3 regions of the Arthrobacter sp. D3-16 genome follow, and region 1 is predicted to be linked to each of the others. Evidence: predicted binding sites of a transcription regulator. Region 1 holds the regulator's gene; each other region holds the start of a gene.
What was found. Region 1 encodes HrcA, which represses chaperone genes, less so after heat shock. Its sites were predicted from a motif close to TTNGCACTCGNNNNNNNCGAGTGCNAA; they were not measured.
Positions count from the first base shown of each region.

Region 1 (10,002 bases):
CGAAACAATTGCTGTTGGCTGATCTGCGGCGGCTGGTGCCGTTGCTTCCAGCGGTACCTTCCATCCTACGCCAGCAGGCACACCAGACCCCATACTGCAATACGCCGCCCGTACCTGTCCGTCGGGGCAGATGGCACTGTTCCCGTTATTAGGTATCAACTTCATATCGGGCTCATATCGTTCCAGTTGCAGTTGGACCGCTCAGCGCATCCCGGCGCTTTTGCTCCCCGGGGCTGTGCAATGCTGGAAATCCAGCCTGCTGCTGGAGCAGCAAGGCCGACCGGGGATCGGCCTACCCGACCAGGAAAGGACAGAGCAATCAAGGTGCCGGAAACCGCAGCGCCCCGCCGCGCCCGAGGAGCCCTTAGCGGCGCCCGTTCCGCGGTCCTTGCCGGTCTCCTGCTCGCAGTTCCTGTCCTGGCGGGCTGCATCGCCGAACCGGGACCGTCCCCCACCGGCGCACTCTCTTCCAGCCCCGCTGGCCCCGGCACTACATCCGGCGCCCCCTCCACGAGTGCTCCCCTGGAGACCACCCAGTCGTCCAATAAGGCGCCCGTCTACTGGATCGGGCGCAGCAACAGCGATGTCTTCCTTTACCGGGAATTCCGGGACGTCCCGGAGCAGGAGAATCCGGTCACACGGGCCCTGCGCGCCATGATGTCCGAAAAGCCGCTGGATCCGGACTTCTTCACGCCATGGCAGAACCCCAAGCAGCTGGCCACCTCGATTTCCGGCAAGGACATCATCACGGTGGATGTGTCAGAGGATGCCTTCAACAGCAATCTTGACGCCGACATGGCCACCCGGGCCATCCAGCAGCTTGTCTACACGGCTACCGCCGCGGCTGCCAGCTCAGGACTGATTGACTCCGGCCAGCAGATCCGCGTCAGGATCCTCGTGGACGGACACACGGACTACGTTGCGTTCAACCATGTGCAGCTGGGGTCCCTCATGGCCCGCACAGTCGGGCTGGTGGCCCCCGTATGGATCATCGACCCGCAGGAAGACGTGGAAGTGGCCGACGGCAGCGTCAAAATCACCGGGCGAAGCACCCTGCCGGGCGGAAAGCTCCGCTGGCAAATCCTGCGGGCCGGGGACAACGGCGACAAGACACCTTTCCTGACCGGAGAAACAACGGCGGCTGCAGATCCCGCGCAGGCCGGGGTATTCACCTTGGCCCTGACCCTGCCCGAGGGTGACTTCGAACTACGGGTGGCCCAAACCTCCAACTCAGACGGCCAAGTGGACGGCACCGAGGACACGCGGAGCTTCAAGGTCCGCTAGATCCCCCGGGCAGCTCAGACTGCCGGTGCTGCCCAGCGGCCCAGGACGTCGCTGGCAAGAACGACGGCGGCAGGGCCGGCCGTTGAAGAGCGCAGCACGTGGTGTCCCAACAGGGCTGTTACGGCACCCTGGCCACACAGCCTTGTCACTTCACGCTGGCTGATCCCTCCTTCGGGTCCCACGATCAGGAGCACTTCCCGCACCCCGTCAGTGGCCCCGGTTGGAAGCCAGGATTCCAGGACGGACCGGAAGGGCCGCACGGCGTTCTCGTGCAGGATTACGGCGAGGTCGGCCGCCTCCACTGCCGCGGCGAGGGCGGCGGTGTCGACGGCGGCACGCACTTCAGGGATCCAGGCACGGCGGGCCTGCTTGGCGGCGGCGGTAACAACGGACTGCCATTTTGCGTGGGCCTTGGCAGCCCGGTCACCTTTCCAGCGGACGATGGACCGCTCCGACTGCCACGGAATTACGGCATCGATGCCTAGTTCGGTGGCCGTCTCGATGGCCAGCTCGTCCCGGTCACCCTTGGCCAGGGCCTGGACCAGCACCAGCCTCGTGTGCGGACGCTCCTCAGTCACCATGGACGTGCATTCCACTTCGAGCCCGGAGGAGGAAGCGGCAGTGACCTTGCCGGTCATGCGGGTACCGGCGCCGTCAACAATATCCACGGCCTCGCCCGGAGCGAGCCGCTTGACCGTCACCGCATGCCGCGCCTCCGGTCCTTCCAGGACGAAAATCCCTTCCGGCGTCATCCGGTCCAGGGACCCGGCCGCAGTGAAAAAGACGGGGTTGCTCACCGCTACAGGTTACCGAGCCGGTCCCGGAGCTTGGCGAACATGCCGCCGCTGGCAGCAAGCTTGCCGTCCGTAATTTGCTCGCCGCGAAGCTTGGCGAGCTGGCGCAGCAGGTCCTCCTGCGCTGCGTCGAGTTTTGCAGGCGTCTCGACCTGGAGATGAACCTTCAGGTCACCGCGGCCGTAACCACGCAGGTGGGTCACACCGAGGCCGCGCAGGGTGATGATCTCTCCGGACTGGGTGCCGGCCTTCACGTCAATGTCCTGCGGCCCGTCGAAGGTTTCGAGGGTCACGTCGGTTCCCAGGGCGGCTGCCGTCATGGGAATATTCAGCGTGGCGTGGAGGTCGTCGCCCTCGCGGACGTAGGTGGCGTCGTTGTTGACGCGGATTTCCACATAGAGATCACCCGCGGGGCCGCCCGCGGGACCGGCCTCGCCCTGGCCGGACAGCTGGATGCGCGTGCCGGTGGCAACGCCGGCGGGGACCTTGATGGTCAGGGACCGGCGGCTGCGGATCCGCCCCTGCCCGCTGCACTCGTTGCAGGGGTCCTTGATGACAGTTCCGAAGCCTTCGCAGGTGCCGCACGGGGCCGCCGTCATGACCTGGCCGAGGATGGAACGGACGGCCCGCTGGACCTGGCCGCTGCCACCACAGATGTCGCAGCGCTCCGGATGGGTTCCGGGACGGCAGCACGAACCCTCGCAGGTGGGGCAGACCACTGCCGTGTCCACTTCGAGCTTCTTGTTGACCCCGAACACCGCATCCCGGAGTTCGATCCGGACGCTGATGAGCGCGTCCTGTCCACGCCTCACCCGTGATGCGGGGCCGGTGGTGCCTCCTGCGCCGAAGAAGGTATCGAAGATGTCCTGGAAAGCGAAGCCCTGGCCGGCGTACGCTCCCCCGCCGAATCCGTTGTCGGTGCCGTTCTCGTTGCCGGTGGTGTCGTAGACCCGCCGCTTTTGGGGATCCGAGAGAACTTCGTAGGCGTGGGTCACTGCCTTGAAGCGGTCCGCAACATCCTCACCGGGATTGACGTCCGGGTGAAGGGTCCGGGCCAGCTTGCGGTAGGCCTTCTTGATCTCTTCTCCGGTGGCATCCGGTGAGACTCCAAGGACTTCGTAGTGGCTGCTCAAAGTTCGTATCTCTTCCTTGTTGTTCTGCCTGCAGTCGTACTGCCTACACTGCTGTGCGCTCTTGGGCGCCGTTGTGGGGTCAGGGACCCAAAATCCGGGACAGGTAACGGGCCACGGCCCTGACGGCTGCCATGGTGGTGGGATAGTCCATCCTGGTGGGGCCCAGCACGCCAATCTTGGCGACGCTGTCCGGGCCATAGCCGGTGGCCACGACAGATGCCTCCGCAAGGCCGTCGTAGGGGTTTTCGCGGCCAATGCTGACGGCTACTCCGCGGTGGTCCTGCGCCATCTCGCTCAGCAGGCGCAGCATCACCACCTGTTCCTCGAGCGCCTCCAGCACCGGTCCGATGCTGAGCGGGAAGTCAACGTTCGAACGGGCCAGGTTGGCCGTGCCGGCCATCACCATACGGTCTTCGCGGCTGCTGTGGCCCAGGCCTTCCAGCCCGTGAGCCAGCGCCTGGGCTGCCTGCCGCTGTCCATGGGCGACGCCGGCCACCACCGCGGTCAGCGACTGTCCCAGCTGAGCCAATGGAGTCCCGGCGAGGGATCCGAGGAACCTGGCGCGCAACCCGGCGAGAGCTTCATCCCCCAGATCCTGCCCGACGTCGATGACGCGTTGTTCCACCTTGCCGCTGTTGGCGATCAGCACCACCAACACCTTCCGCGGTGCCAGGAGAACGAATTCAATGTGGCGGACCAGTGCGCGGTTGAGGTGCGGATACTGGACAACCGCCACCTGGTTTGTCAACTGGGACAACAGCCGGACGGTACGTTCCAGGACGTCGTCGAGGTCATCCGAGCCTTCAAGCAGGGACTGGATGGCCCGCCGCTCCGCCTGGGACAAGGGCTTGACCGCGGAGATCTGGTCGACGAAAAGCCGGTAGCCCTTGTCCGTGGGGATGCGGCCTGCGCTGGTGTGGGGCGCGGTAATCAGCCCTTCGTCCTCAAGCGCGGCCATGTCATTGCGAATGGTGGCGCTGGAGACGCCAAGATGGTGCCGCTCCACCAGGGCCTTGGACCCGACGGGCTCGCGGGAGTGGACGTAGTCCTCCACGATGGCCCGCAGTACTTCCAGTTTGCGTGGCTCGCTCACTCTCCACCTCCATCCAGGGTTCAGGGCAGCCGTTCCGCCCGCACCGTGACGCTGCAGCGGTTAGCACTCGACATGCCCAAGTGCTAACAGTCTATTATGACTCACCCCGTTGTTAGCATTGGTACCGCTCCGGGTGAAATTCCCCCGGCCGTGATCTAGCGCGAGGCGGAGTGAGTTGATGCATTACCAGAACTGGGGAGCCCAGGACCTATCCGCCCCCGCCAAGGCTCAATTACCGGAAGTGCCCGTGGAGCGGGGCATGGTGCTCGAAGATGTGCAATCCGGCTGGGTTGGCGCCGTGACCCGGGTGGAAAAATCGGGCGGAATGCATGTAGTCGCCCTGGAGGACCGCCGCGGCAAGTCGCGCTCGTTCCGGTTGGGCTTCGGGTTCCTCCTGGAGGGACAGGCGATCCGCCTGATGCCGCCTGCTCCGCGGCCGGCTGCCGGGTCGGGCACAGCCGCCGGCAGGACGGCGTCTGGCTCCGTCCGCGTTGCCGGCCAGAGGGCGCAGGTTGCCAAAGCGAGCCGCATCTGGGTGGAAGGAAAACACGACGCCGAACTCGTGGAGAAGGTGTGGGGAGATGACCTCCGGGTGGAAGGCATCGTCGTCGAACCCCTGCACGGCATTGATGACCTCGCGGCGGCTGTGGCCGACTTCAAACCGGGGCCCGGCAGGCGCCTGGGCGTGCTCGTGGACCACCTGGTGCCCGATTCGAAAGAGTCCCGCATTGCCGATGCCGTGATGGCCTCTCCCGGCGCCGCGGGGAATGTGCTGATCGTTGGACACCCCTACGTTGACGTCTGGCAGGCCATCCGCCCGGCCGTGCTGGGGATCGAGAAGTGGCCCGTAGTGCCGCGCGGGCAGGACTGGAAAACAGGCATCCTCGCAGCCTTCGGGTGGCCCCACGAAACCAAAGAGGACATCGGCCTGGGGTGGCAAAAGCTGCTGGGCGCCGTCCGCAGTTACGCGGACCTGGAAGCGTCGCTGCTGGGAAGGGTGGAGGAAGTCATCGATTTCCTTACGGTCCCCTGAACCACAGGCGCGCTGCCCGGTGCGCCCGGTGGCGGACTGGCAGCACCGCTGCACCCAGTATTCTTGGTACTGCGGTAACTGCGGATCGCAGCACCGGCACTAGACATGGCATTCTTAGTCAGCACCATTGCACTTTCGAAGGAACAGACTGTGGCAGAAAACGCACGTGAGCACAGGGACAGCCAGGGCGGCCAGGGCCGTTCGGAGTACCACGGCGTGCCAGCGAATGCGCTGCCCCTGACCGCCAGTGAAGACCGGCAGTGGGCCACCCTCGCCCACTTTGGCGGCATCCTGGGTTGCGTTCCTTCACTGCTGATCTACCTGATCTTCCGGGATCGGGGGCCGTTTACCGCCCAGGAGTCCAAGGAGGCGCTGAACTTCAGCCTGCCACCCACCATCGCCGCAGTGGTAGCTAACATCCTGGTTTTTGTGCCGGTGGTGGGCAACATCTTTGCGGTCATTGCAACACTGATCTGGATCGCCCTTACCTGCTTCTCGGTAGCCGCCGGGATCCACGTCAACAAGGGCCAGCCGCACCGTTACCCGTACAACCTGCGCTGGATCAAATAGCGCAGTCACCCTCCAAAACCTGAACCCACAGGCAGGCGTACTGCATGATGGGTGCATGCGCAGCGTCGAGTTGACCTTTGGGGAATCCACCGATTCTTTGATCAGGATGGACTGGGCCCGCCTCCTCGAAGCGGGCCTGCCCAGCCTGGCCACGCATACCTCTCCGAGCAACAGGCCACACATCACCCTCGCCGCAGGCAACTCCTTGGCCCTCGGGGCCGATGCGCAGGATCTGTGGGGCGGGCTGCCGATCGTCATCCGGTTTTCCGGTCTGGTGCTCTTTCCCGCCGGTTCCGGGAGCTGCGTGCTGGCACGCCTGGTGGTGCCGGCGGAAGGATTGCTGCAACTTCACGCGCGGCTCCATCAGCAGTGCGCGGGGGCATTCGCCAATACCCTCCCGGATTCGTGGACACCCCACGTCACTCTGGCGCGCCGGATTCCGGGGCACCTGCTCGGAACTGCCATCGCGGCCCTGGATGTGCGGACGGAAGGAGAATGCACCGCAGCCCGCCTCTGGGACAGCCCCACCAGGACCACCACATCCCTTGCCGGCCCGCCGGAGGACTAAGCGTTCGTACTGTCCCGACTGAGGGCGCCCCGTACCTCAGGAAAGGAGCCATCAGGGTTGAAGCCCAGAAGGACGTGGGTTTTGCGAAGCCAGCGTCCGAAGATGATGCTGGACCCGGCATAGAGCACGAGGGCGGCGACAACTATGAGGAGGGCCGTGGCTGATGCAGCCTTGTACGCGTCGTAGCTTGGGTGCCCTGCCGCAATGTCTCCCCGCAGCAGCGGGTAGAGCAGCCCCGTGAGGTAGAGGGATCCGGCCAACAGTGGCCCGCCGAGGGCCAGTCCTATGCAGGCACCCACACGTTTACGGGTTTTTGCGTATCGGCCGAACTGCCTCTCCCATTCCTCCCGGTCCGGTACGAGCAGAACCGCTTTCGTGCTATCCATGTCCTCCCCAGACTCTTGGTGCTGACCACATCATAGGCCCAGGCAAAGCGCGGTGGGGGCGACTAATCAGGCCGGGAGTACGCGGCGGACCACAGCATCCGCCAGCAGCCTGCCTTTGAGGGTAAGGACGAGCCGTCCCCGGAAGGCTTCGGCCGGCTCCACCAGGCCATCCGCAATCAGGCCTGCGACCTCGCGCCGGCCGTCATGCCCAAGGGATGACACTTCAAGGCCGGACTGCAGGCGCGCTTCGAGCATCACGCGTTCCATGTTCCGGGTTTCCAGGTCCAAGGTCTCCCTGCCGGCAGCGGGCGACAGGCCCTGCGCCAAACGGCCGGCATAGGCGGTGGGGTGTTTGACGTTCCACCAGCGGACCCCGCCCACATGTGAATGCGCCCCGGGCCCGATTCCCCACCAGTCGTCGCCGCGCCAGTAGGCGAGGTTGTGGCGGCAGGCCTGCTCCGGCGTGCGGGCCCAGTTGCTGACCTCGTACCAGCCGAGGCCGGCTTCGGTGATCAGCTGGTCGGCGAGTTCATACTTGTCGGCATGGTCGTCGTCGTCGATCCCGGGGACTTCCCCACGGCGGATCTGAGCGGCGAGCTTGGTACCATCCTCCACGATCAGCGCGTAGGCGCTGATGTGGTCGGGCTCGTAGGACAAGGCCGTCTCCAGCGAGTATCGCCAGTCAGCGAGGGACTCCCCCGGTGTTCCGTAAATCAGGTCGAGGCTGACGGCCAGGCCGGCCTCGCGTGCCCACTGCACCACCTGCGGGACCCGGCTGGGCGTATGCGTGCGGTCAAGTACCTTGAGCACATGCGGAACGGCGGACTGCATGCCGAAGGAAATCCGGGTGAATCCTGCGTCCTTCAGGACAGCGAGCGATTCGGGCGTAACCGAATCGGGGTTCGCCTCCGTGGTGACTTCAGCGCCATCTTCGATACCCCACTGGTCGATGGCACGGCGGAGAATCAGGGCAAGATCGTCCGCGGGCAGCAGGGTGGGTGTACCCCCGCCGAAAAACACGGTGCTCAGCCTGCGCGGGGGAAGGCCGGATTCAGTGAGGACTTTGGCCGCCATCGAGACCTCTGACGCAGCCGTGCCGGCATAGGCATCCTGTGAAGCGCCACCGCCGAGCTCGGTGGCGGTGTAGGTGTTGAAATCACAGTAGCCGCAGCGCACCGCACAGAACGGGATGTGAACGTACAGGCCAAAGGCCCGGTCCGCAGAACCGTCCACTGCCTGGGCGGGCAGCAGACCGTCCGACGGCGCCGGGTCGCCGAGGGGAAGGGTGCTAGGCATTGCAGGGGCCTCCGGTATTGCCGGACGCTGTGTTCACTACTTCTTGGCCTTGTCCTTGGACTCGTCTGTGGTGAGGGCGGCGATGAACGCTTCCTGGGGGACCTCGACGCGGCCCACCATCTTCATCCGCTTCTTGCCTTCCTTCTGCTTTTCCAGCAGTTTGCGCTTACGCGAGATGTCACCGCCGTAGCACTTGGCCAGCACATCCTTGCGGATGGCCCGGATGCTTTCGCGGGCGATGATCCGCGAGCCGATGGCAGCCTGGATGGGCACCTCGAACTGCTGGCGGGGAATGAGCTCGCGCAGCTTGGTGGTCATCATGACGCCGTAGGCGTAGGCCTTGTCCCGGTGCGTGATGGCGGAGAACGCATCCACCTGCTCACCCTGGAGCATGATGTCAACCTTCACGAGATCGGCCACCTGGTCGCCGTCGGCCTTCCAGTCCAGGGAACCGTAGCCACGGGTCTTGGACTTGAGGATGTCGAAGAAGTCGAACACGATCTCCGCCAGTGGCAGGCGGTAGCGGATTTCCACCCGGTCCTCGGACAGGTAGTCCATGCCGCCCATAACACCGCGCCGGCTCTGGCACAGCTCCATGATGGCGCCAACGAACTCGTTCGGGGCCAGGATAGTGGCGGACACCATCGGCTCACGGACCTCCGAGATCTTGCCGGAAGGGTATTCGCTGGGGTTGGTCACGTGGACCACCTTCTTGTCTTCCAGCGTCACCTCGTATTCCACGTTGGGCGCCGTGGAGATCAGGTCGAGGTTGTACTCACGTTCCAGCCGCTCGCGGGTAATTTCCAGGTGGAGCAGTCCGAGGAAGCCAACGCGGAAGCCGAAGCCCAGCGCTGCGGAGGTCTCCGGCTCGTAGACCAATGCGGCGTCGTTGAGCATCAGCTTCTCCAGTGCATCGCGGAGCACCGGGTAATCCGTTCCGTCCAAGGGGTACAGGCCGGAGAAGACCATCGGCTTGGCATCGGCGTAGCCGGGGAGCGAATCGGCGGCGGGCTTGGCGAGGTTGGTCACGGTGTCGCCCACCTTGGACAGGCGGACATCCTTTACCCCGGTGATGAGGTAACCCACTTCGCCGACGCCCAGCCCTTTGGAGGGGGTGGGCTCCGGGGAGCTCACCCCGATCTCGAGGAGTTCATGGGTAGCGCGGGTGGACATCATCTGGATGCGCTCCCGGGGGTGCAGCATGCCGTCCACCACACGAACGTAAGTCACCACGCCGCGGTACGTGTCGTAAACGGAGTCAAAGATCATGGCACGGGCGGGAGCGTTGGCATCACCTTCCGGGGCCGGAAGATCGCGGACGATCTTGTCCAGCAGGGCTTCGACACCCATTCCGGTCTTTCCCGAGACACGGAGTACATCCTCCGGGTCCCCGCCGATCAGGCTTGCCAGTTCCGCCGCGTACTTCTCGGGCTGGGCCGCCGGGAGGTCGATCTTGTTCAGGACCGGGATGATGGTGAGGTTGTTTTCCATCGCCAAGTACAGGTTGGCGAGGGTTTGGGCTTCGATGCCCTGCGCTGCGTCGACCAGGAGGATCGCCCCTTCGCAGGCTGCCAGCGAACGGGAAACCTCGTAGGTGAAGTCCACGTGGCCCGGAGTGTCGATCATGTTCAGCGCGTAACTGGTGCCGTCGAGTTCCCACGGCATACGGACAGCCTGGGACTTGATGGTGATGCCGCGTTCACGCTCGATGTCCATGCGATCCAGGTACTGGGCCTTCATGTCGCGGGACTGGACGACGCCGGTGAACTGCAGCATGCGGTCAGCCAGGGTGGACTTGCCGTGGTCTATGTGCGCGATGATGCAGAAGTTCCGAATAATTGCCGG
Region 1 is NZ_CP096437.1:2,011,580-2,021,581, reverse strand. It holds gene M1D32_RS09690 (GerMN domain-containing protein) at 325-1,284, shown strand; gene M1D32_RS09685 (16S rRNA (uracil(1498)-N(3))-methyltransferase) at 1,299-2,081, opposite strand; gene dnaJ (molecular chaperone DnaJ) at 2,084-3,211, opposite strand; gene hrcA (heat-inducible transcriptional repressor HrcA) at 3,291-4,304, opposite strand; gene M1D32_RS09670 (DUF3097 domain-containing protein) at 4,483-5,337, shown strand; gene M1D32_RS09665 (DUF4870 domain-containing protein) at 5,488-5,907, shown strand; gene M1D32_RS09660 (2'-5' RNA ligase family protein) at 5,963-6,475, shown strand; gene M1D32_RS09655 (hypothetical protein) at 6,472-6,861, opposite strand; gene hemW (radical SAM family heme chaperone HemW) at 6,928-8,157, opposite strand; gene lepA (translation elongation factor 4) at 8,194-10,002, opposite strand, start outside.

Region 2 (10,002 bases), 670 kb from region 1:
GCCGAGGATGACCACAACGGCAGCCGGCAACAGCCGCTTGAACAGGTGCAGCCAGTGTCCCGGAAGTCCGAAGGGACGCCCTGATTCGGCTTTCCGGACAAAGGAAAGCGTGAGCAGGAAAGCCGAAATCAGCAGGAAAATGTCCACCCCGCCGGACACCCGGCCCAGCCACACATGGTAGGCAACCACCATCAGGACAGCGAGGGCCCGGAGCCCCTGGACCTCTGGCCGGAAGGTTGATTTCCGGCTCTTGGCATCGGCTCCGGACAGCGGGGCGCCGGTGGTCCGCCTTCCCCCTGGCGACTGCTTCAAATCGCCCATCCCGTGGCAGCCAGGAACTCCTGCTCAAAGAACGGCGCCATCGTCAGCATGTAGGACCGGGTGACGTGGTTGTTGTCCTTGTAGACAACAACATTGCCGATAATGGCCGGGCAGAACGTATCGGCGCAGAAGTACCGGGAGAGATCGATGAAGCGGGTACCAGGGAGCCGGTCTGCTGCCGCGTCTGTGGGCGGGACGGGGGTGTAGCTGGCTGCACGGCTGCTGCCGCAGACGTCAGGTGTTTGGGGATTCTCCGCCAGGCATTCAGGTGTGTCGGCCGGCATCCGTGGAGTGTCCCGAACCGCCACCACGGGGATCCCTGCCTCATTGAGCCGCTGGACGTCACGGACCCACCCCTCATCAAGTACCTCCGGGGCTTCGGGGTCGCCGAAGGTACGTGTGCTGGTGGTCAGCACCAGGTCTGGCTTCATAGCGAGAACCCTGGACATGCCCTCCTCATTGAACTTCTCGCACGCCTCGTCGGCTCCGGAAGCGATCCCGGCACCCAACGGGCAAAAACCCTTGGTGATCGAGGTGACGCCCCACTGGTATTTCCCGGCCATGGCAAACACGGCTGTATTCAGCACAAACGCGTGGGAGCTGCCCATCACCACGATGTTCTTTGATCCCGCAGTGACGGAGTTGGTGCAGATGCTGGCGTTCTCGCCGGCATCTTCGCACGGCTCGGGGAACTCCGGCCATTCACCGGCGATCACCTCGAGTTTGGGGACCGGGTCGGCTTTGGGATCCGGCGAGAAGACGTAGCCTTCACTGGCGGCCCGCGCGCCGGGGTAACGGGGATTGTCCAAGCCAATGGACGAGATCGAACTGGACTGCAGTATCTGGTGGCGCCAGGCACCGAGCGGCGCTGCCGCCACTGCCACCGCCAGCAGAATGGCCAGTACTGAACGGCGGCGGTTGACTTCAGGCCATTCCCACCGGCGCCAGGGCGCCTCGATGAATCGCGTTGTGAGGTATGCGAGAACCAGTGACGCGAGGATTATCACGGATCCCGAGAGCCACCCCGCGTGCTCTTTACCACTCCATGCCAGCCCGATCACCAGGAGCGGCCAATGCCACAGGTACAACGCGTAGGACAGTCCTCCCAGCTTCACAAGGGCTTTGGAGCTCAGGAACCTGTCCACACCGGCGGCGCTTTGGGTCTGGCCGGCCGCAATGACCAGAGCCGCTGCCAGCGTCGGCCAGAGCGCTGCGACCCCTGGGAAAGCTGCCTGCACGTTGAGTAGGAGGCCGCAGGCGAGCATTGCCACCAGCCCCACCCAGCCCATCACGATCCGGGTACGGCGGGAAAGGTACAGGCCGGGAAGAATCAGCGCCACCAGCGTTCCCAGGGCAAACTCCCAAAGCCGGGCCCCGGTGTCAAAGTAGGCCTGCGCCTGGTTGTTTGCCGTGAAGTAGATGGAATAGCCCAGCGATACAGCGAAAACCGCGAAGAAGACATAGGCGAGCAACGGCCGGTACGAAAGTCTGAAACGAGCTGCCGCCCAGGCCGCCAGCACAAAGATCAGAGGCCACAGAATGAACACCTGTCCCTGGATGGACAGGGACCAGAAGTGCTGCAAGGGACTGGCAAGGCCGTGGTTCGTCGCGTAGTAGTCCGCTGACTGCTCCTGCAGCAGGCGGTTTTCCCGGTAGAACACGGACGCCCAGCCGTGCTCAATGAGGTTAAGCCACCGGGTGCGGGGAAGGAACAGATACGAAGCGGCAAGTGTGGCTATGATCACTGTTACCGCTGCAGGCAGGAGCCGGCGGAACAGATGCAGCCAATGCTTCAGCAGCGCAGCCGGCTCCCGCCGCTCGTGGCGTCCTGTGAACTGGAGCGTCATCAGGAATGCCGAGATGAGGAGGAAGACGTCAACGCCTCCCGAGACCCGGCCGAACCAGATGTGGTACGTAACCACCATGAGGACAGCCAGTGACCTGAGCCCTTGGATTTCAGGGCGGTAAGAGGATTTTCGTGGCACCCGCCGGGCACCGCCAGCGCGTGCCGGTGCCGGCTCGGTAGATATAGCGGACACAAATAACCCTTCGGAGCGCAAAACAAACCACCAAGTCTAGCGGAATGGGCTGCTCCTCCCGAACCGGCTTTGGCTGGCGGCTGGACGGTGCGGATACTGGCGCCTCCCGAAGTTAGCAGCAGCGGGCTAAGTACGCAGCAGTTCCCGCAGCGTCTGGATGGTGTCGGCTTCGGCCGCTGTCTTGTCGTCGCGGTAACGCTTGACCCGGGCGAACCGCAGGGCAATCCCGCCCGGATATCGCGAAGACTGCTGCACTCCGTCAATCGCGATCTCCACCACGGTGACGGGTTCCACCCAAACGGTGCCCGCTGTGCGCCGCACCTCAAGCTCCTGGAACCTCCCGGTTTGCCAGCGCAGCAGGGCGTCCGTGAGGCCCTTGAAAGTCTTGCCCACCATCACGTAGCCGCCAGGACCGCCGAACTCGCCCGTGGGGTCGAGGGCACCCAGGTGCAGGTTGGACAGGAGCCCGGTGCGCCGACCTGACCCCCACTCGCACGCGAGCACCACCAGATCGTAGGTGAGCACCGGCTTCACCTTGACCCAGTTGGATCCCCGGCGGCCAGCCGCGTAGGCCGATCCGACGGCCTTCACCACCACGCCCTCATGGCCGGCGGCCAGTGCATCCCGGGCCACGTTCTCCGCTGTGGCCGCATCCGCCGTGATCTCCCCAGGGATCCGGTACCCGGGAGCGATGCGCTCGAGCACTTCGAGGCGGGTCATCAGCGGCTCGTCGAGCAGGTCCCGGCCGTCAACGTGCAGCACGTCGAAGAACCATGGATGCAGCAACGTGGCGCGCGCGGCGTCCGCCCCGAACCGGGACATGGTTTCCTGGAACGGCCGCGCGCCGCCGTCCTCGTCGAGGGCAAGGGTCTCGCCGTCCAGGATCACGTCCCGCACGGGCAGGCCGCGCACCGCGTCGACCACCTCGGGCAGGCGGTGGGTCACCTCGGCCAGGGTGCGCGTAAAGATGCGCACCACATCGCCGAGGCGATGCACCTGGATGCGCGCGCCGTCGAGCTTGTATTCCACGGATGCCTCCCCCGTGGCTTCCAGCGCTGCCCCGGCGCTGGCCGCGGTTGAGGCGAGCATGGGCTGGACGGGGCGTCCGACCACCAGGCCGACGGCATCAAGCTGGGCCGCCGTGCCCGTCATTGCGAGCAGGGCGGTTTCGCCGAGGTCGCCGGAGAGCATTGCCGCGCGGCGTACGGCGTCGACGGGCCGGTCGGCGGCACGGGCAACGGCATCGGTGAGAACACCTTCAAGCGCACCGGTCCGCAGTTCGCCGAGCAGCACGCCGGCGATGAAGGCCTGCTCGCGCTCCGTGGCTGCCGCCGTCAGCGTCCGGAGGGTCGCCGCGCGCTCCGCTGCAGATCCTGCGCCTGACGTGACGAGCAGCCGATCCAGTGCAGCATCGAGGTCGGCGACGGTAAGACTTGGCTCGGCGGCCGGCTCCCCCATCGCCGCTGACATGCCGCGCCAACCGATCCCTACCCGGCCCTGCCGAGGCCTGGCGGTGAGCAGGCTGACCGCGGTGGCGATGTCAGGGGCCTCAAGCCGGCGCAGCAAGTCCGCCAGTGCCTCCACCTTGGCGAGCCGGGAGCGCGTGGACGCCACGGCATCCGTAGTTCTCACAAGCTCATCGAGCAGCATGGCACCAGTGTGCCATGCCGGCCGATGCCCGGTAGGGCTGGCCGCCGATGCTGGACAGCGCCGGGGCGCAGTTCCAGACTGGACGCATGGGAATCATCGTCGCGAACCTGTTCCTCACCCTCGACGGCGTCTACCAGGGACCCGGCGGCCGCGAAGAGGACACGGAGGGCGGCTTCGACCTTGGCGGCTGGCAGATGCCGGTATCCGACGACGAGGCGGAGGCTGCCATCGAGGCCGAAATCAGCCTGATCGACGCCCTGCTTCTCGGCCGGAAGACCTACGACATCTTCGCCGCCTACTGGCCCCACCAGTCCGGAGACATCGGCGGGACGCTCAACCGGGTGCCGAAGTTCGTTGTTTCCCACACACTGACCGCTCCGGCGTGGGCGGGCACCACTGTCCTGCCGGACGCCACGGCCGCCGGCCGGCTGCGTGAGGAGTACAACCAGGTGCACATGTTTGGCAGCGGTGTCCTCATCCGCTCATTGCTCGCGGCGGACGTTCTGGACCGTCTCCGCCTCTGGCTTTACCCCGTCACGCTCGGGCAGGGCAAGCGGCTCTTCGACGCCGGGACCATCCCCGCCTCCTTCCGCCTCGCTGAGCCGGCACGCACCTTCCCGAAAGGGGCGGTATCGCTGGTGTATGAGCGCGCGGGCGGTGTTGAGACACAGGACATGCCGGGCGCCTGACGCAGGTACCGGAGCACAAAAAACCGGCCCAGCGATGCTGGACCGGTTCTTTGTGACTTCAGACGTGCTGGGGAAACTGCAGGTCAGTGGCTGTGGCCTGCGTGCTCGTCTTCCTCGGCAGGCTTCTCCACAACAAGGGTCTCGGTGGTGAGAACCAGTGCTGCGATGGAGGCTGCGTTGCGGAGGGCTGCACGGGTGACCTTGACGGGGTCGATCACACCGGCGGAGATCAGGTCCTCGTACTCGCCCGTCTTGGCGTTGAAGCCGTTGTTGGTTTCGAGTTCGGCAACCTTGGCGGTGATGACGTAGCCGTCGAAGCCGGCGTTCTGGGCGATCCAGCGCAGCGGCTGGACCAGTGCGCGGCGGACAATGCCCACAGCAGCGGCAGCGTCGCCTTCGAGTGCCGTGACGGCCGGGTCCTCATCCAGTGCCTTGAGGGCATGGATCAGGGCGGAACCGCCGCCGGCGACGATGCCTTCTTCGAGGGCAGCGCGGGTGGAGGAAACAGCGTCCTCGATGCGGTGCTTCTTTTCCTTCAGCTCAACCTCGGTGGCTGCGCCGACCTTGATGACGCCGATGCCGCCGGCCAGCTTGGCCAGCCGCTCCTGGAGCTTTTCGCGGTCCCAGTCGGAGTCGGTGCGGGTCAGCTCGGCACGGAGCTGGGCAACGCGTGCTGCCACGTCTTCTGCCGCACCGGCGCCGTCGACGATGGTGGTGTTGTCCTTGGTGACCGTGATGCGGCGGGCGGTACCCAGCACCTCAAGGCCAACGGTGTCCAGGCTCAGGCCCAGTTCCGGGGAGACAACCTGCGCACCGGTGAGGGTGGCGATGTCCTGCAGCATGGCCTTGCGGCGGTCGCCGAAGCCGGGAGCCTTGACGGCTACAACGTTCAGGGTGCCGCGGATGCGGTTGACGATCAGCGTGGACAGGGCCTCGCCGTCGACGTCTTCAGCAATGATGAACAGCGGCTTGGAGCTCTGCAGCGCCTTTTCCAGCAGCGGCAGGAATTCCTGCACGGAGGAGATCTTGCCCTGGTTGATCAGGATGAGTGCGTCCTCGAGGACGGCTTCCTGGCGCTCCGCGTCGGTGACGAAGTACGGGGACAGGTAGCCCTTGTCGAACTGCATGCCCTCAGTGAGGACCAGTTCGGTCTGCGTGGTGGAGGACTCTTCGATGGTGATCACACCATCCTTGCCAACCTTGCCAAATGCCTCGGCGAGGAGCTCGCCGATTTCTTCGCTCTGGGCGGAGATTGCTGCAACGCTGGCCACCTGGGTGCCTTCAACGGGACGGGCGTTCTCCAGCAGGCGGGCAGCAACGGCTTCGACGGAAACCTCGATGCCGCGCTTGATCTGGCCAGGAGCCGCACCTGCCGCTACGTTGCGCAGGCCTTCCTTGACCAGAGCCTGGGCCAGAACCGTTGCGGTGGTGGTGCCGTCGCCGGCAACGTCGTTGGTCTTGGTGGCGACTTCCTTGGCCAGCTGGGCGCCAAGGTTCTCGTAGGGGTCGTCCAGCTCGACTTCGCGGGCGATGGTGACGCCGTCGTTCGTGATGGTGGGAGCGCCCCACTTCTTGTCCAGGACGACGTTGCGGCCACGTGGGCCGAGGGTCACCTTGACGGTGTTGGCGAGCTTATCAATGCCGGCTTCAAGAGACCGGCGGGCAGCGTCGTTAAACGCAAGCTGCTTTGCCATGGTTTTGTCCTTTCAAGACAGAACCCCGCGCAGCTGACCAGCAGAACGCATGACCAGCGGCACGGGGATCCGGGGAGTTACTTTACGACGATCGCCAGGACGTCGCGGGCGGACAGTACGAGGTACTCGGTGCCGCTGTGCTTGACTTCGGTTCCGCCGTACTTGGAGTAGATAACAACGTCGCCCTCGGCAACGTCGAGCGGGACGCGGTTGCCGTTGTCGTCAAAGCGGCCGGGGCCTACTGCAACAACTTCGCCTTCCTGGGGCTTCTCCTGCGCGGAGTCCGGGATAACCAGGCCGGAAGCCGTGGTCTGCTCGGCTTCGAGCGGGCGGACAACAATACGATCCTCAAGAGGCTTAATAGAGACCGACACTCGGACCTCTCCTTTTCGTCAGCAAATTCGTGGACTGGAAAGCTTTCCGCCCTGGCTGGCAAACCGTCGTCGCGGTGCCGGCAGCAGCCTGGCTGGCAGCTCTTCATGTGTTAGCACCCTCCTAGGGAGAGTGCTAATGAAGACTCTATGTAAGGGTTAGCACTCGGTCAAGGCGAGTGCCAGCGTTTCGTCATTCGCGAACCCTCCGCATGTACATTTGAGCGGTGCGAGCTGCCGTATACCTGATCCTTGCCAACCTTTTCTGGGCCGGAAATTTCGTGGTGGGCCAGGCCGCAATGAAGACCATGGAGCCGCTCCAGCTGACGTTCTGGCGTTGGGTGCTGGCCGCCGTGCCGCTGCTGGTGCTGGCCCACGCCGTGGAGCGGCCGGACTGGCGGGCTGTCCTGCAGCGCTGGCCGGTCCTGCTGCTCCTGAGTTCCCTGGGCATGAGCGGCTACACCCTGTTGCTCTACAGCGCCCTGCAGGATACGTCTGCCTTGAACGCCTCCCTGGTGACCGCTGCGAACCCGGCACTGATCATGGTGCTGGCCGTAGTCCTCCTCCGGGACAGGCCGCGCCCGCTGAGCTGGGTGGGGATCGGTCTGGGCCTGCTGGGCGTCCTGCTGGTGCTCACGGGGGGCGAGCTGCAGCGCCTGCTGACATTTTCCATCAACAGGGGCGAGCTGCTGATCCTTGGGGCCATCACCGTCTGGGGCCTGTACACCATCATCGCCCGCAGGTTGAGCATCCCCGCCATCACCTCCACGGCGGTGCAGGTGGCAATGGCGGCCGTGGTCCTGAGCCCGCTCGCCCTTGTGACCGGGGCCGGCTTACCGGGGACCCCTTCGGAGGGCTGGTCCCTGGCGTTCATCGCACTGTTTCCTTCGCTGGGCTCCTACCTGCTCTGGAACCTCGCCCTCAAGCGGACCACCGCCGCCAACGCCGGCAACTACCTGAACCTCATCGCTGTGTTCACCGCCATCATCACTGTCGCCCTGGGCCAGCCCATCACTGTGCCGCAGGTGCTCGGCGGCGTCCTGGTCATTTCTGGAGTGCTGCTCACCAGTGCCGGCGGCAAGGCTCCTCAGCGTCCCAGGTCGTCGAAGTCGACGTCCTCCCCGCCTTCGCCCTCACCGGAGGCCGGATTCCGCCCCCGGTAAAGCACCACCGCCGCTCCTGCCGCCGTCAGCAGGGCAGCAACCAGGACGGCGATGCTGCCGGAACGCGCGCCGTCGTAAAGCCCCCGGATGTCCCGCGCTTCCCGGGTGTCGCCCGCGATGTCATCACCGCCCACTGAGTAGACCGTGGCATTGAACGTATCGAGGAAAAAGATCACCACCAGGAGCCCGATGCACACCACCGCCACGAGGGATCCGGCGATCAGTGCCGGCCGGGCGAATCTGGCGGGGCCGCTGTGCCTGGTTGGTTCTCCGGACTGATGGCGGCCTGCGCTCTCTTCCATGGTTTCAACACTATCCGCATCCCTCCGGACGCTCCTCCACTAGGCTGGAACGCATGTCTCACGCTCCCCAGGACCAGATCGCGCCGCTTCTCACCCCCGAGGGATGGGACCTTTTGGCGTCGTTGGGGCCCTACCAGGAGGACACCTCGTTCGAACTCAACTCGGCCCTGCGCAAGGCCGGGCACTCCCCGGCGATGGTCTCGGCCGTCCTGACCCAGTCCAGGCTCCGGACCAGGGCCGAAGCGAAGTTCGGTGAGTTCGCCCGGAGCATGCTGTTCACCCAGGCCGGCCTGGAGCAGGCAACCAGGCTCAACGTTGCCGCCCGGCACGCCCAGCGGTTCTCGGAGGCGGGAATCAAGCACGTGGCGGACCTGGGCTGCGGCCTCGCTGCCGATTCGCTGGCGCTGGCTTCGATGGACATCACCGTGACTGCGGTGGAAATGGACGAGACCACCGCCGCCTGCGCCACCGTGAACCTCATCCCCTTCCCCAACGCCACCGTGGTCCATGCAGACGCCACCGCCGTTCCGCTGGACGGGATCGACGGCGTCTGGCTGGATCCTGCGCGGCGGGTCACCTCCACCTCCGGAACCAAGCGCATCTGGGACCCGGAAGCCTTTTCGCCGCCGCTGTCCTTCGTTCAGTCCCTGGCAGCGTCCGGCCGCGCGGTCGGCGTCAAAATGGGGCCCGGGATGCCCCATGATTCCGTGCCGGCAGACTGCGAAGCCCAGTGGGTTTCGGTGTCCGGGGATGTCACCGAAGTGGCACTGTGGTTCAATGCCGTGCAGCGGCCCGGAGTCCGCAGGGCAGCGCTCGTCCTGGGAACTGAGGGGGCAGCCGAACTGACCAGCGGCGAGGATTTCGGTGCGGGACCCGCAGCCGAGGTGGGGCCGGTGGAGGGCTACCTGTACGAGCCGGACGGTGCGGTGATCCGCGCGGGGCTGGTGGCCGACGTCGCGCGGCAGCTGGGCGGGCACCTGGTGGATGAACACATCGCCTACATCTGCGCGCCACAGCTGGTGGACACCCCCTTCGCGCGGGCCTACAGGGTCCTGGACGTGATGCCCTACAACGTCAAGGCGCTCAAGGCGTGGGTGAAGGCAGAGGGCATCGGGGTGCTGGACATCAAGAAGCGCGGCACTGCCGTGACCCCTGAGGAACTCCGCAAGCAGTTGTTGCCCGGCGGCAAAAACGCGGGCAGCAAGAAGGGCGGCAACACAACAGCCACCCTGGTCCTGACCCGCATCGGGGAGGACCGGGTGGCCATCGTGGTGGAGCCGGCCTAAGAGCGCTACTGGGCGCGCATGAACTCCTCTGCGGCACGGACCTGCTCTGCGGTGGGCCGGACCCCGGTGTACAGCACAAACTGCTCCAGCGCCTGGATGGTGGCCACCTCCGCTCCGGTGATCACCGGCTTCCCGGCGGCCCGGGCCGATTTGATCAACGGGGTTTCGGCCGGCAGGGCAACCACATCGAAAACCACCCGGGCAGCGTCGATGGTTTCCTGAGGGAAGGCCAGGCTCTCCGCTTCGGCACCCCCTGCCATACCAATAGGTGTCACGTTGATGATCATGTCGGCCGTCCCGCCGTCGAGCGCTGCACGCCACTGGAAGCCGTACTGCTCGGCGAGCGCCCGCCCGGTGGTCTCGTTCCGGGCGAGGACAGTGACATCAGCGAATCCGGCGTCACGGAGCGCAGCGACGGTGGCCTTGGCCATGCCCCCCGCACCCTGGACCAGGACCGAGTAGGTGGTGGGCACGGCGTTGGCGGCCA
Region 2 is NZ_CP096437.1:1,344,107-1,354,108, reverse strand. It holds gene M1D32_RS06565 (acyltransferase family protein) at 1-321, opposite strand, end outside; gene M1D32_RS06560 (acyltransferase family protein) at 309-2,360, opposite strand; gene M1D32_RS06555 (ATP-dependent DNA ligase) at 2,487-4,010, opposite strand; gene M1D32_RS06550 (dihydrofolate reductase family protein) at 4,097-4,699, shown strand; gene groL (chaperonin GroEL) at 4,783-6,393, opposite strand; gene groES (co-chaperone GroES) at 6,471-6,767, opposite strand; gene M1D32_RS06535 (DMT family transporter) at 6,992-7,927, shown strand; gene M1D32_RS06530 (hypothetical protein) at 7,852-8,229, opposite strand; gene M1D32_RS06525 (THUMP-like domain-containing protein) at 8,283-9,515, shown strand; gene M1D32_RS06520 (shikimate 5-dehydrogenase) at 9,521-10,002, opposite strand, start outside.
Region 2: groES (co-chaperone GroES) is a predicted target of HrcA. The motif match lies at 6,924-6,950, and genes of this name have one in related genera.

Region 3 (10,002 bases), 1.3 Mb from region 1:
CTATCGGACCCGCAAGGCCATCCGAAAAGCCGAGAAAAACGGCGTCTTCCTGGAACAGGCCACGCTGGAAACCCTTGACGATTTCTACGGTGCCCTGAGCAAGGCCGGGGACGAAAAGGGCTTCGTCTACCGCGAGCGTGCCTATTACGAGCACCTGCTCCGGACCACCTCGGCAGAATTCACCAAGCTCATGATGGCCAAGATCGATATCCCGGCCTACCGGAAATCCATCACCGAGCGGCTGGAGGCGGAATCCGCGACGGCCGCGGAGCTGCGCCGTGAGGTGGAAGAGACCGGGAGCAAGAAAAAGGCGAACCGGCTCAAGGTGGTCCAGGACCTCGTGGACAGCTATGAACGGAGCCTGAAGGACATTGAGCGGTTCCCCGACTCGGTGGGAGTTGCCACCGTGGCAGCGATCCACTTTGTCTGCTACGGGGACGAGGTGGTCTGCGTGATCGGCGGCACGGTGCAGGACTACATTTACTTCAACGGCGCCACCTCCCTGTACTGGGGCATGATGCTCCACGCACTGGAGCACGGGTACCAGCGGTACAACTTCTACGGAACTTTCGGCATCTCCGGCCAGGACGAGGAAGGCCACGGCGGCTATGCGTTCAAAAAGGGCTTCGGGGGAGAGGTGGTCCAGCTGGTGGGTGATTTCGTGATGCCGGTCCGCCCTGCCGTCTTCCGCGCCAACACGCTGGCCCGCGCGGCAGCAGCCGCTGCCCGGACCTTGCTCCGCAGGCTCCCCCTGAAGCGTTCCGCCTGAAATACCAACCAGAGCACCGCACCGGGAGGAGGCAACCATGACTGACCGGCCCGAACGTCCCGGGCGACGGCCGCGCACGGACGGCCTGCCCAAAACAGAGCCGCTGACCCCTGCCCAGGTCCGGCAGAACGCCGCAGCCAAAAAAATGCTGCGGCGCCTGGTCCAGGGTGAAAACCCGCCCACGGCGCCGATGAGCATCGTGGACCGGTTGACGGGGAGTCCCTACGCCAACCCGATGATCCAGGTGGGCGGCGTTGACACCTCTGCCCGCAAGACCCTCGACTTCGCCCTGCACCTGGCCGAAACCATGTTCCGGTACGGAGCCGGTGCGCTCGAGGTGGAAACGAGCATCATCGCCGTCACCGCTGCGCTGGGGCTGAAGAACATCGAAGTGGACATCACCAACCAGTCCGTGGGCATTAACTATGCGCCCAAGGACCAGACGCCCATTTCGCTGCTGCGGGTGGTGCGTTCCTGGACCAACAACTACGCCGGCCTGGCCAAGGTGCACCAGCTGGTGACAGACATTGTGGCCGGGGGAGTAGGCCGTGACGAGGCAATCCGCCGGCTTGATGAGGCCATCACCAGCCCCAAGCCCTTTCCGCGCTGGATGGTCACCGTGGCCTTCGGTACGTTCGCAGCCGTCTTTGTGGGAGTCCTGGGCGGCGGCCCGGTGTCCTCCGCCATCGCCTTCGCGGCCAACATCGGCATTAGCCTGCTGGCCCGCCAACTGGGCCGCTGGCGCGTCCCCGACTTCTTCATCACCGCCAGCTGCTCCTTCGTAGTGACGCAGCTGGCACTGGTGCTTTGGCAGTTCGGGCTGACAACATCCCCGGCCATCGTGGTGGTGGGCGGCATCCTGCTGCTCCTGCCGACAGGACGCCTCGTCTCGTCGGTGCAGGACGCCATTAACGGCTTCCCCGTGACGGCAGCCGGACGGTTCCTGTCCACGCTGCTGACCTTCGGCGCCATTGTTGCCGGCATCGCCGTCGCCTTCGTTGTGGGTGAATTGACCGGGATGCAGCGCATTGACGTCACCCAAACGTTCCCGCCGGCCTACGATCTGTGGGTCCTGGTGATCTTCGTGGCGGTGGCCGTAATGGCGATTGGCATCACCGAACAGACCAGCTGGCAGCTCCTGCTGCCTACAGCAGCTGTTGGCGTGGCCGGCTACCTCGTCCTGCTCGCGGCCGGCCAGCTCGGCGTGGGCGACCGGTTTTCGCCGGCCCTGGCCGCCGTGGTCATCGGCCTGCTGGGGCGTGTGGTCGCCCTTCGCATGGGGGCGCCGCAACTGGTGGTTGCCGTGCCTGCAGCCTTGATCCTGCTGCCCGGCCTGACCATCTTCCGGTCCATGTACGTGCTCACCATCGAGGAGGCCGAGATCCTGCTTGGCGCCGGCGGGATGCTGAATGCAGGGGCTATCGTGCTGGGTACAGCGGGCGGAATTGTCCTGGGCGACACCCTTGCCCGGCCGCTGACGCGCAGCCTGGCAAGCAATGAGCGGCGGCGCGCCCGCCGCCGCTGACGCCGGGATAGGGCTGGGCAGACCAGTGCCAGCCAGGTCTGCCCAGCCCGGACTGGCTGGATCTGCTGTGGCTAGATCTGTCCCACCGGCAGTTTTTTCTCGGCCTGGAACACATCCTCCACGCGGCCCTTGGCCCAGTAGCCCGAGAGGGAGACCTGGCTGCGTTCCAGGCCCCGCTGATCGAAAAGGACCCCGCGCAGGGCCTTCATGTAGCCGCGCTCACCATGGACGAAAACATCCACCCGGCCCGCGGGCCACTCGGCGTTTGCCACGGCCTGCACCAGGAGGTCGCTCTCGCCTGCAGGGACACCATTGCGGGCAAGCCAGTGGATTTTCACCCCGGCGGGGGCGGCAATGAACTGGATGTCGGCGTCGGAATCAACCTCCACAAAGGCAAGGCCTTCCGCCTCCGGCGGCAGGGACTCCAGGCACGCGGCAATTGCGGGCAGCGCCGCCTCGTCGCCCGCATAGAGGTACCAGTCAGCATCGCGTGCCGGATTGTAGGCGCCCCCGGGGCCGGTGAAGGTGAGGACGTCGCCGGGCTGCGCCCTGGCGGCCCAGGGGCCTGCGAGGCCCTCGTCGCCGTGGACTACAAAATCGATGGCGAGCTCGCGGGCGGCAGGGTCCACCCAGCGGATGGTGTACGTCCGGGTGAAGGGCCACTGTTCCCGTGGCATGGTCTCCCGGATGCTCCACAGGTCCAGGGGGGAGGGATACTCCACGCCCGGCTGGGGAAAGACGATCTTGACGTAGCGGTCCACATAACCGTTGTCCACGAAGTCCGCGAAGCCGTCCCCGCCGGCCACGATCCGGACCATGTGCGGGGAAAGCTCTTCCCTGCGCAGCACGGAGAGGTTGATCTGCGGACGGCTTTTCTTGGTGGCGCTGGTAGCGGCGGGAAGGGTGTTCATAAGGCAAGCCTAAGCTAGGGTGCTGCGGGGAGTTCCCAGGTTACGCCCAGGGCGCCCTGCTCCATCAGCAGTTCATTGACCCGGCTGAAAGGCCGGGACCCAAAAAAGCCGCGGGATGCGGACAGCGGGCTGGGGTGGGCGCTGGCCACGGCAGGAGCCCCGGCCAGGAGGGGGCGGACGCTCTCGGCGTCCTTTCCCCACAGCACGGCAACCAGCGGCATCCGGGACCCGTTCGTGTCCCGCCGGTGGGCCACCGCGGAGACTGCCGCCGTCGTGATCTTCTCCCAGCCCTTGCCGCGGTGCGAACCGGGGGATCCCGCCCGCACCGTCATCACGCGGTTGAGGAGCAGCACGCCCTGGTCGGCCCAGGCGGAAAGGTCCCCGTGGATCCTGGCCGGCAACCCGAGGTCGGATTCCAGCTCCCGGTAGATGTTCGCCAGGCTCCGGGGGATGGGCCGGGTGCGCCGATCCACGGAAAAGGACAATCCCACTGCGTGCCCCGGCGTCGGGTAGGGATCCTGGCCCACAATCAGGACCTTCACGTCGGCGAGGGGCTGCCGGAAGGCCCGCAGGACGTTCGACGGCGCCGGCAGCACCTGGTGCCCGGCCCCCACGTCGTCCGCGAGGAAGGTGAGCACCTCCCGAAGTTCTTTTTCGACACCCGCCAGGGCAGCGGCCCAGTCCGGGGCCATGAGCTCATCCAGCGGGCGCCGCGCCAGCTCAACGAAGCCCGCTCCCTGCGCCGGTTCCTGTACGAGCTCGAACAAGGCATCTGATTCAAACACGGTCCCATTCTTGCAGGGCAACCCGCACCGGGCGCAGGGCGTGGCCTTCCACGCCGCAAATGACAATGCTGTTATTCGTCCGTAGCATGGGGGTCAGACATTTTCGTATCCAGCTAAGGAGTACGCCGTGGCGGAACCAGCCCGGGAGCACCTGCCGGAGCAGGAAACCCGGCAGTCCCTCCTGGCCGGCTTCACGCTCCGGGAGTCGCCGCTCAGCGAGCGTGACCAGCAGATGCTTGCCCTGGAGCGGCAGTGGTGGAAGTACGCCGGTGCCAAGGAACAGGCCATCCGGGAGCTTTTCGACCTCTCCGCAACCCACTACTACCAGCTGCTTAACGCACTGATCGACACCGAGGATGCGCTGGCCCACGATCCGATGCTGGTCAAGCGATTGCGTAGACTACGTACGTCGCGTCACCGTGCACGTACTGCACGGCGCCTGGGGTCCGACGCGTAAGACTCCCACGCTGAGCATTCAGCAGCAATCAACAAGGAATATGTCGTCCATGACCAAATACGCCCGCGATGAATTCGACAAAGTCCCTGAGACTGCGTCGCGACAAGGTGTCCACCGCACGGCTTCCGCCCCGTCACGGGTACGGCTTTGGCCCATCCTGGCGGTGGGCATGGTTGCGCTGGCCATCGGTCTGGTGTCCTTCCTGATCCTTCCCAAGCTCGGTTTCAGTGGGCCCGGCAGCCAGGCCGTTTCGAGCCAGGAGGCATCCGCGCTGGCCGCCACCGGTTCCACGCCCTCTGCCACTCCTGACGTTTCTCCGGGACCCTCTGCGGAGGCAGCGCCCCCTGCGCCCAGTGAGCCGGAACCCACCGCCGACGCTGAGCCGGAACCGAGCGCAACAGATCCGGCCCCGCTGTTTATCGACAAGACGCAAAGCGTCGCCATCTACAACGCGGCCGGGACGGCAGGACTCGCCGGGCGGGTTGGCGGAACGGTCCAGGCGGACGGCTGGACGCTGGGACAGGTAGGCAACTGGGCAGGTTCACCCCAGCAGGCCTCGATCATCTACTACCAGGGGGCAGACCAGCTGCCCAACGCACAGGCCCTCGCGGCGCTGCTGGGTATTCCCACCGTGCTCAACAGCACCGATTTCCAGGTGCCGCTCGTTGTGGTGCTGGGGCCTGGCTACCGGTAAGCAGTGTGCCGCCAGGCTGCGCCCTGTTGCAGCGGTCACGCCTCAGTAACTATTGAGGACGGGCCAAGGCCAACCCCGCGCCGGCGGCGCTGAATTGGCTAGAGTAATTTTTCAGGGTCGGTTCGGGGCCAGTCGGCACACAGTGGCGTGGGCGCCCGGAAACAACGGAAAGAGTGGTCGGCATGGCACTGGGAACCGTCAAATGGTTCAACGCAGAAAAGGGCTACGGCTTCATCACCGTTGACGGCTCGGGCGATGACATTTTCGTCCATTGGTCCGCCATCCAGGGTGAAGGTTACCGGGCCCTCGACGAGGGCCAGCGTGTGGAACTCGAAGTAGGCGAAGGCGAGAAGGGCCCGCAGGCAGAGAGCGTCCGGCCGGCCGAGTGAACCATCTGATCCTCCGTCCTGGACCCGTCCGCCGGACGCTCTTCACGGCTGCAGCCTGCTCCACCCTGGCTCTGACCGCCTGCTCCGGCGTCACCGGCAATGTGCGGGTGGAATCCGCAGAGGCTTCCGGCGACGGCACCCTGCGCGTAGGCCTGATCCTGGACAACACCGGCCACAGCGGCTTCCTCAACGCCCCGCAACTGGCCGCTGCCAAGCTCGCCGTACAGGAGATCAACGCCGCCGGCGGACACAAAGGCAAGCCGGTGGAGCTTCTTCCCGCCGACACAGTGCAGGACACGGCATTGCAGGCCCAGGCGCTGGTTGCCGGAAAAGCCGACGTCGTCATCGGCCCCACCGATTCAAGCCGTGCCGCAGCGGCCATCGATGTCCTCTCCCGCGCCCGGACGCCCCTCATCTCACCCGCCAACACCGCAGCCGGGCTAAGCAGTATCAGCAGCGGCGGCTATTATTTTCGGACTGCGCCGGCCGACGCCGCGCAGGGCCCGGTCCTGGTAAAGCTCGCCAAGGACGCCGGTGCCACGTCTATTGCGGTGCTGTACCAGGAGGGCTCCTACGGCAAGGACCTTTCGGCCGCCGTCGCCGCTGCTGCGGAACAGGCGGGTCTGGACGTGGTGGCCAATGCCGCATTCACAGCGGGCGACGCCGGCAACGCGGCCGATACCGCCGGAAAGGCTGACCCCGGCGCCGTCTTTGTCATTGCCCGCGATGGTGCCCAGGGAGCCCTGGCGGAACTGGCCAATTCCGGAGTTGACGGGAAGCGGCTCGTCCTCAGTGACGGCGCCTTCGGCCGATACGGTTCAGGGGTGGCAGCCGGATACCTGGACGGCGCCCGCGCGGTGGTTCCCGGACAACTTCCTGATGCCGACTTCCAGGCAAGGCTCCTGACGGTGGACCCCGGCCTGAAGGACGTATCCTTCGCTGCCGAAGCCTATGACGCCGTAACCCTTGCTGCCTTGGCTGCCGCAAGGGCGCAGGACGACGCCGGCCGGTCTGTTGCCGCCAACCTGATCGCCGTATCGGGAGGAACGGGGGGACCATCAGCGGGGGATGCGTGCCTGTCCTACAAGGACTGCCTGGCGCATTTGAAGGCCGGAGCGGACGCAAACTACGACGGCGAATCCGGGCCGGTTGCCTTCGACGCCAACGGAGATGTCACCACGGCCACCTTCACCGTCTTCACGTACGGCGCCGACAACCACTCTGCCGTGAGCGGCCTTGAGACCGCGGGGCGGGCTTCGAGCTAAACCCCGTGCCGCTGGCGGCAGCACCGTTTTCCGTCGTCTTTCGCTTGCACTCTAACGTGGGGAGTGCTAATTATTGAGTTAGCACTCTGACGTACCGACTGCTAAAGCAATGCTGGTTCCGGCCTGCGGCGCGCGGCACCGGTCGAGGAGCGAAGAAACACCTAACTGGAGTGAGATCCGCACCCCGAGGCATACAGAGGCCAACGGCGAAGGATCGTCCGTCGCGGGCACTGCAGCGAAGGTTCATTCTTAACGACTGTCCCGAAAGGACTATTGCCGTTATGGCCAAGATCATTGCATTTGATGAAGAGGCACGCCGCGGCCTTGAGCGGGGCCTGAACATCCTCGCCGACGCCGTTAAGGTCACCCTCGGCCCGCGTGGACGCAACGTCGTCCTCGAAAAGAAGTGGGGCGCCCCCACGATCACCAACGATGGTGTTTCCATCGCCAAGGAGATCGAGCTGGACGATCCCTACGAGAAGATCGGCGCCGAGCTGGTCAAGGAAGTTGCCAAGAAGACGGACGACGTCGCTGGCGACGGCACCACCACGGCTACCGTGCTGGCACAGGCACTGGTGAAGGAAGGCCTGCGCAACGTTGCGGCCGGCGCCGACCCGCTGTCCCTCAAGCGCGGCATCGAGAAGGCTGTTGAGGCCGTCACGGCCGAACTGCTGAACTCCGCCAAGGAAATCGAAACCAAGGAAGAGATCGCCGCTACGGCGTCCATCTCCGCTGGCGACGAGGAAATCGGCGCCCTCATTGCCGAAGCCCTGGACAAGGTGGGCAAGGAAGGCGTCATCACGGTCGAGGAGTCCAACACCTTCGGCCTGGAGCTTGAGCTCACCGAAGGCATGCGCTTCGACAAGGGCTACATTTCCGCCTACTTCGTCACCGACACGGAGCGCCAGGAAACGGTCCTTGAGGATCCGTACATCCTGATCGTCAACTCCAAGATCTCCAACGTCAAGGAACTGGTTGCTGTCCTCGAAAAGGTCATGCAGTCCAACAAGCCGCTGCTGATCATCGCCGAGGACATCGAGGGTGAGGCACTCGCCACCCTGATCGTCAACAAGATCCGCGGCACCTTCAAGTCCGTCGCCGTCAAGGCTCCGGGCTTCGGTGACCGCCGCAAGGCGCAGCTTGCCGACATCGCCGTCCTCACCGGTGGCCAGGTCATCGCCGAGGAAGTTGGCCTCAAGCTGGAAAACGCCGGCCTGGAACTCCTGGGCAAGGCACGCAAGGTTGTTGTCACCAAGGACGAAACCACCATCGTCGAGGGTGCAGGCGACGCCGACCAGATCGCCGGCCGCGTATCCCAGATCCGCGCCGAGATCGAGAACTCCGATTCGGACTACGACCGCGAGAAGCTGCAGGAACGCCTGGCCAAGCTGGCCGGCGGCGTGGCAGTCATCAAGGCCGGTGCCGCAACCGAGGTTGAACTCAAGGAGCGCAAGCACCGCATCGAGGACGCTGTGCGCAACGCAAAGGCAGCCGTCGAGGAAGGCATCGTCGCCGGTGGCGGCGTGGCCCTCATCCAGGCCGGCGCCAAGGCATTCGCCAACCTGCAGCTTTCCGGTGACGAGGCAACCGGTGCGAACATCGTCCGCGTTGCCATCGATGCTCCGCTGAAGCAGATCGCCTTCAACGCCGGCCTGGAGCCGGGCGTTGTGGTGGACAAGGTCCGCGGCCTGCCCGCCGGCCACGGCCTGAACGCAGCAACCGGCGAATACGTCGACCTGCTGGCCGCCGGCGTCAACGACCCCGTCAAGGTAACCCGCTCTGCCCTGCAGAACGCGGCCTCCATCGCCGGCCTCTTCCTCACCACCGAGGCAGTTGTGGCGGACAAGCCGGAGAAGAACCCTGCTCCGGTTGGCGGCGGCGACGACATGGGCGGCATGGGCGGCTTCTAGCCTCCACGCCGGGCCCGTCCCGCACGTACACACAAAAGCGGCCCCCTCGTTTGAGGGGGCCGCTTTTTGTGTTCGGGCTTTTGCCGGACAGTTCTATTTCCTGGCGCCGGCCAGCATTCCTTCAACTTCCTTCTTGAATGCTTCGGCAGCCGACTGCGGCGTGAGGCGGTCGTACAGGACTTCATCGGTGTACCGCTTGATCACGTTCTGCACGCTGCCTGCGCCGACCGGAGGAACGGGCGGCGCTTCCTTCATGTCAGGGGCGATGTCCTTCAGGAAGCCAACCACCGTGGTGTCGGCGGGCTTCAGGGAGGGTGAAATGCCGTCCACAATCTCGGGGTTGGTGGGCACTCCCCGGTCCGTCATCAGGATGGCCCCGGCATCGGGGCTGTTGGCCAGGTAGTTGATGAAGGTGGCCGCGGCTTCCGGGTGCTTGGACCGTGAAGAAGCGGACCAGAACATGGTGGGCTTGTAGTACATGCCGTTACTTGCCGCCGAGCCGTCCTTGCTGGGCGCGCGGAGCATTTTGATGCTGCTGCCGGTGGTGGCCTCCAAGGAGCCGAGCTGGTTTGTCCACCACCACGCCATGCCTACCCGGTTGGTGCCGAAGAGGCTCTCCTCCAGGCCGGCGCCGGCATCTTCGGTGGCGACGGTCGCCGGCGGGCTCGCCTTGGAATCGCGCTGTTCCTTCAGGCGCTCCCAGAAGGAGGCGGCCGTTGCGGTGTCGAAGTCCAGCTTGCCGTCCTCGGAGTAAAGGTTTTCGCCATGCTGGCGCAGCCAGATGATCAGGTCCGCCTCATTGCTGCCGTATGCCGCGCCGTAGTTCTTCCCGTCCCCTGCGGCGCTGATTTTGGACGCAGTCTCCATGAATTCGTCCCAGGTCCACTTGGTGTCATCCGGCAGGGGCACGTTGGCAGCCTCAAAGACCTTTGTGTTGGCCATGATGACATAGGCGTTCTGGCCCGTGCTCAGCCCGTACTGGGCATCGTCGTACTGGCCTGATGCCAAAGCTTCCTTGTCCAGCTTGGAGGTATCGATTCCTTCCTGCTTCGACAGGTCCAGCAGGGCTCCGCGTCCGCCGTACTCGGCAATGTACTTCTGGTCCATCTGGATGACATCGGGGGCATCGTTGGCGGCAGTCTTGGTGGCGAGCTTGTCCCAGTAGCTGGCCCACTCTCCGGGCTCGGATTCGATCTTGATATTCGGGTGTTCTGCTTCGAAGGCGTCGATCACCTTTTCGGTTTGCGCATTGAGGTACTCGTTGCCCCACCAGGCAAACCTCAGGGTCACTTCCTCG
Region 3 is NZ_CP096437.1:3,261,867-3,271,868, reverse strand. It holds gene M1D32_RS15295 (peptidoglycan bridge formation glycyltransferase FemA/FemB family protein) at 1-769, shown strand, start outside; gene M1D32_RS15290 (threonine/serine exporter family protein) at 807-2,294, shown strand; gene M1D32_RS15285 (siderophore-interacting protein) at 2,366-3,205, opposite strand; gene M1D32_RS15280 (uracil-DNA glycosylase) at 3,220-3,990, opposite strand; gene M1D32_RS15275 (DUF3263 domain-containing protein) at 4,118-4,447, shown strand; gene M1D32_RS15270 (LytR C-terminal domain-containing protein) at 4,497-5,141, shown strand; gene M1D32_RS15265 (cold-shock protein) at 5,324-5,530, shown strand; gene M1D32_RS15260 (ABC transporter substrate-binding protein) at 5,536-6,795, shown strand; gene groL (chaperonin GroEL) at 7,077-8,705, shown strand; gene M1D32_RS15250 (ABC transporter substrate-binding protein) at 8,799-10,002, opposite strand, start outside.
Region 3: groL (chaperonin GroEL) is a predicted target of HrcA. The motif match lies at 6,874-6,900, and genes of this name have one in related genera.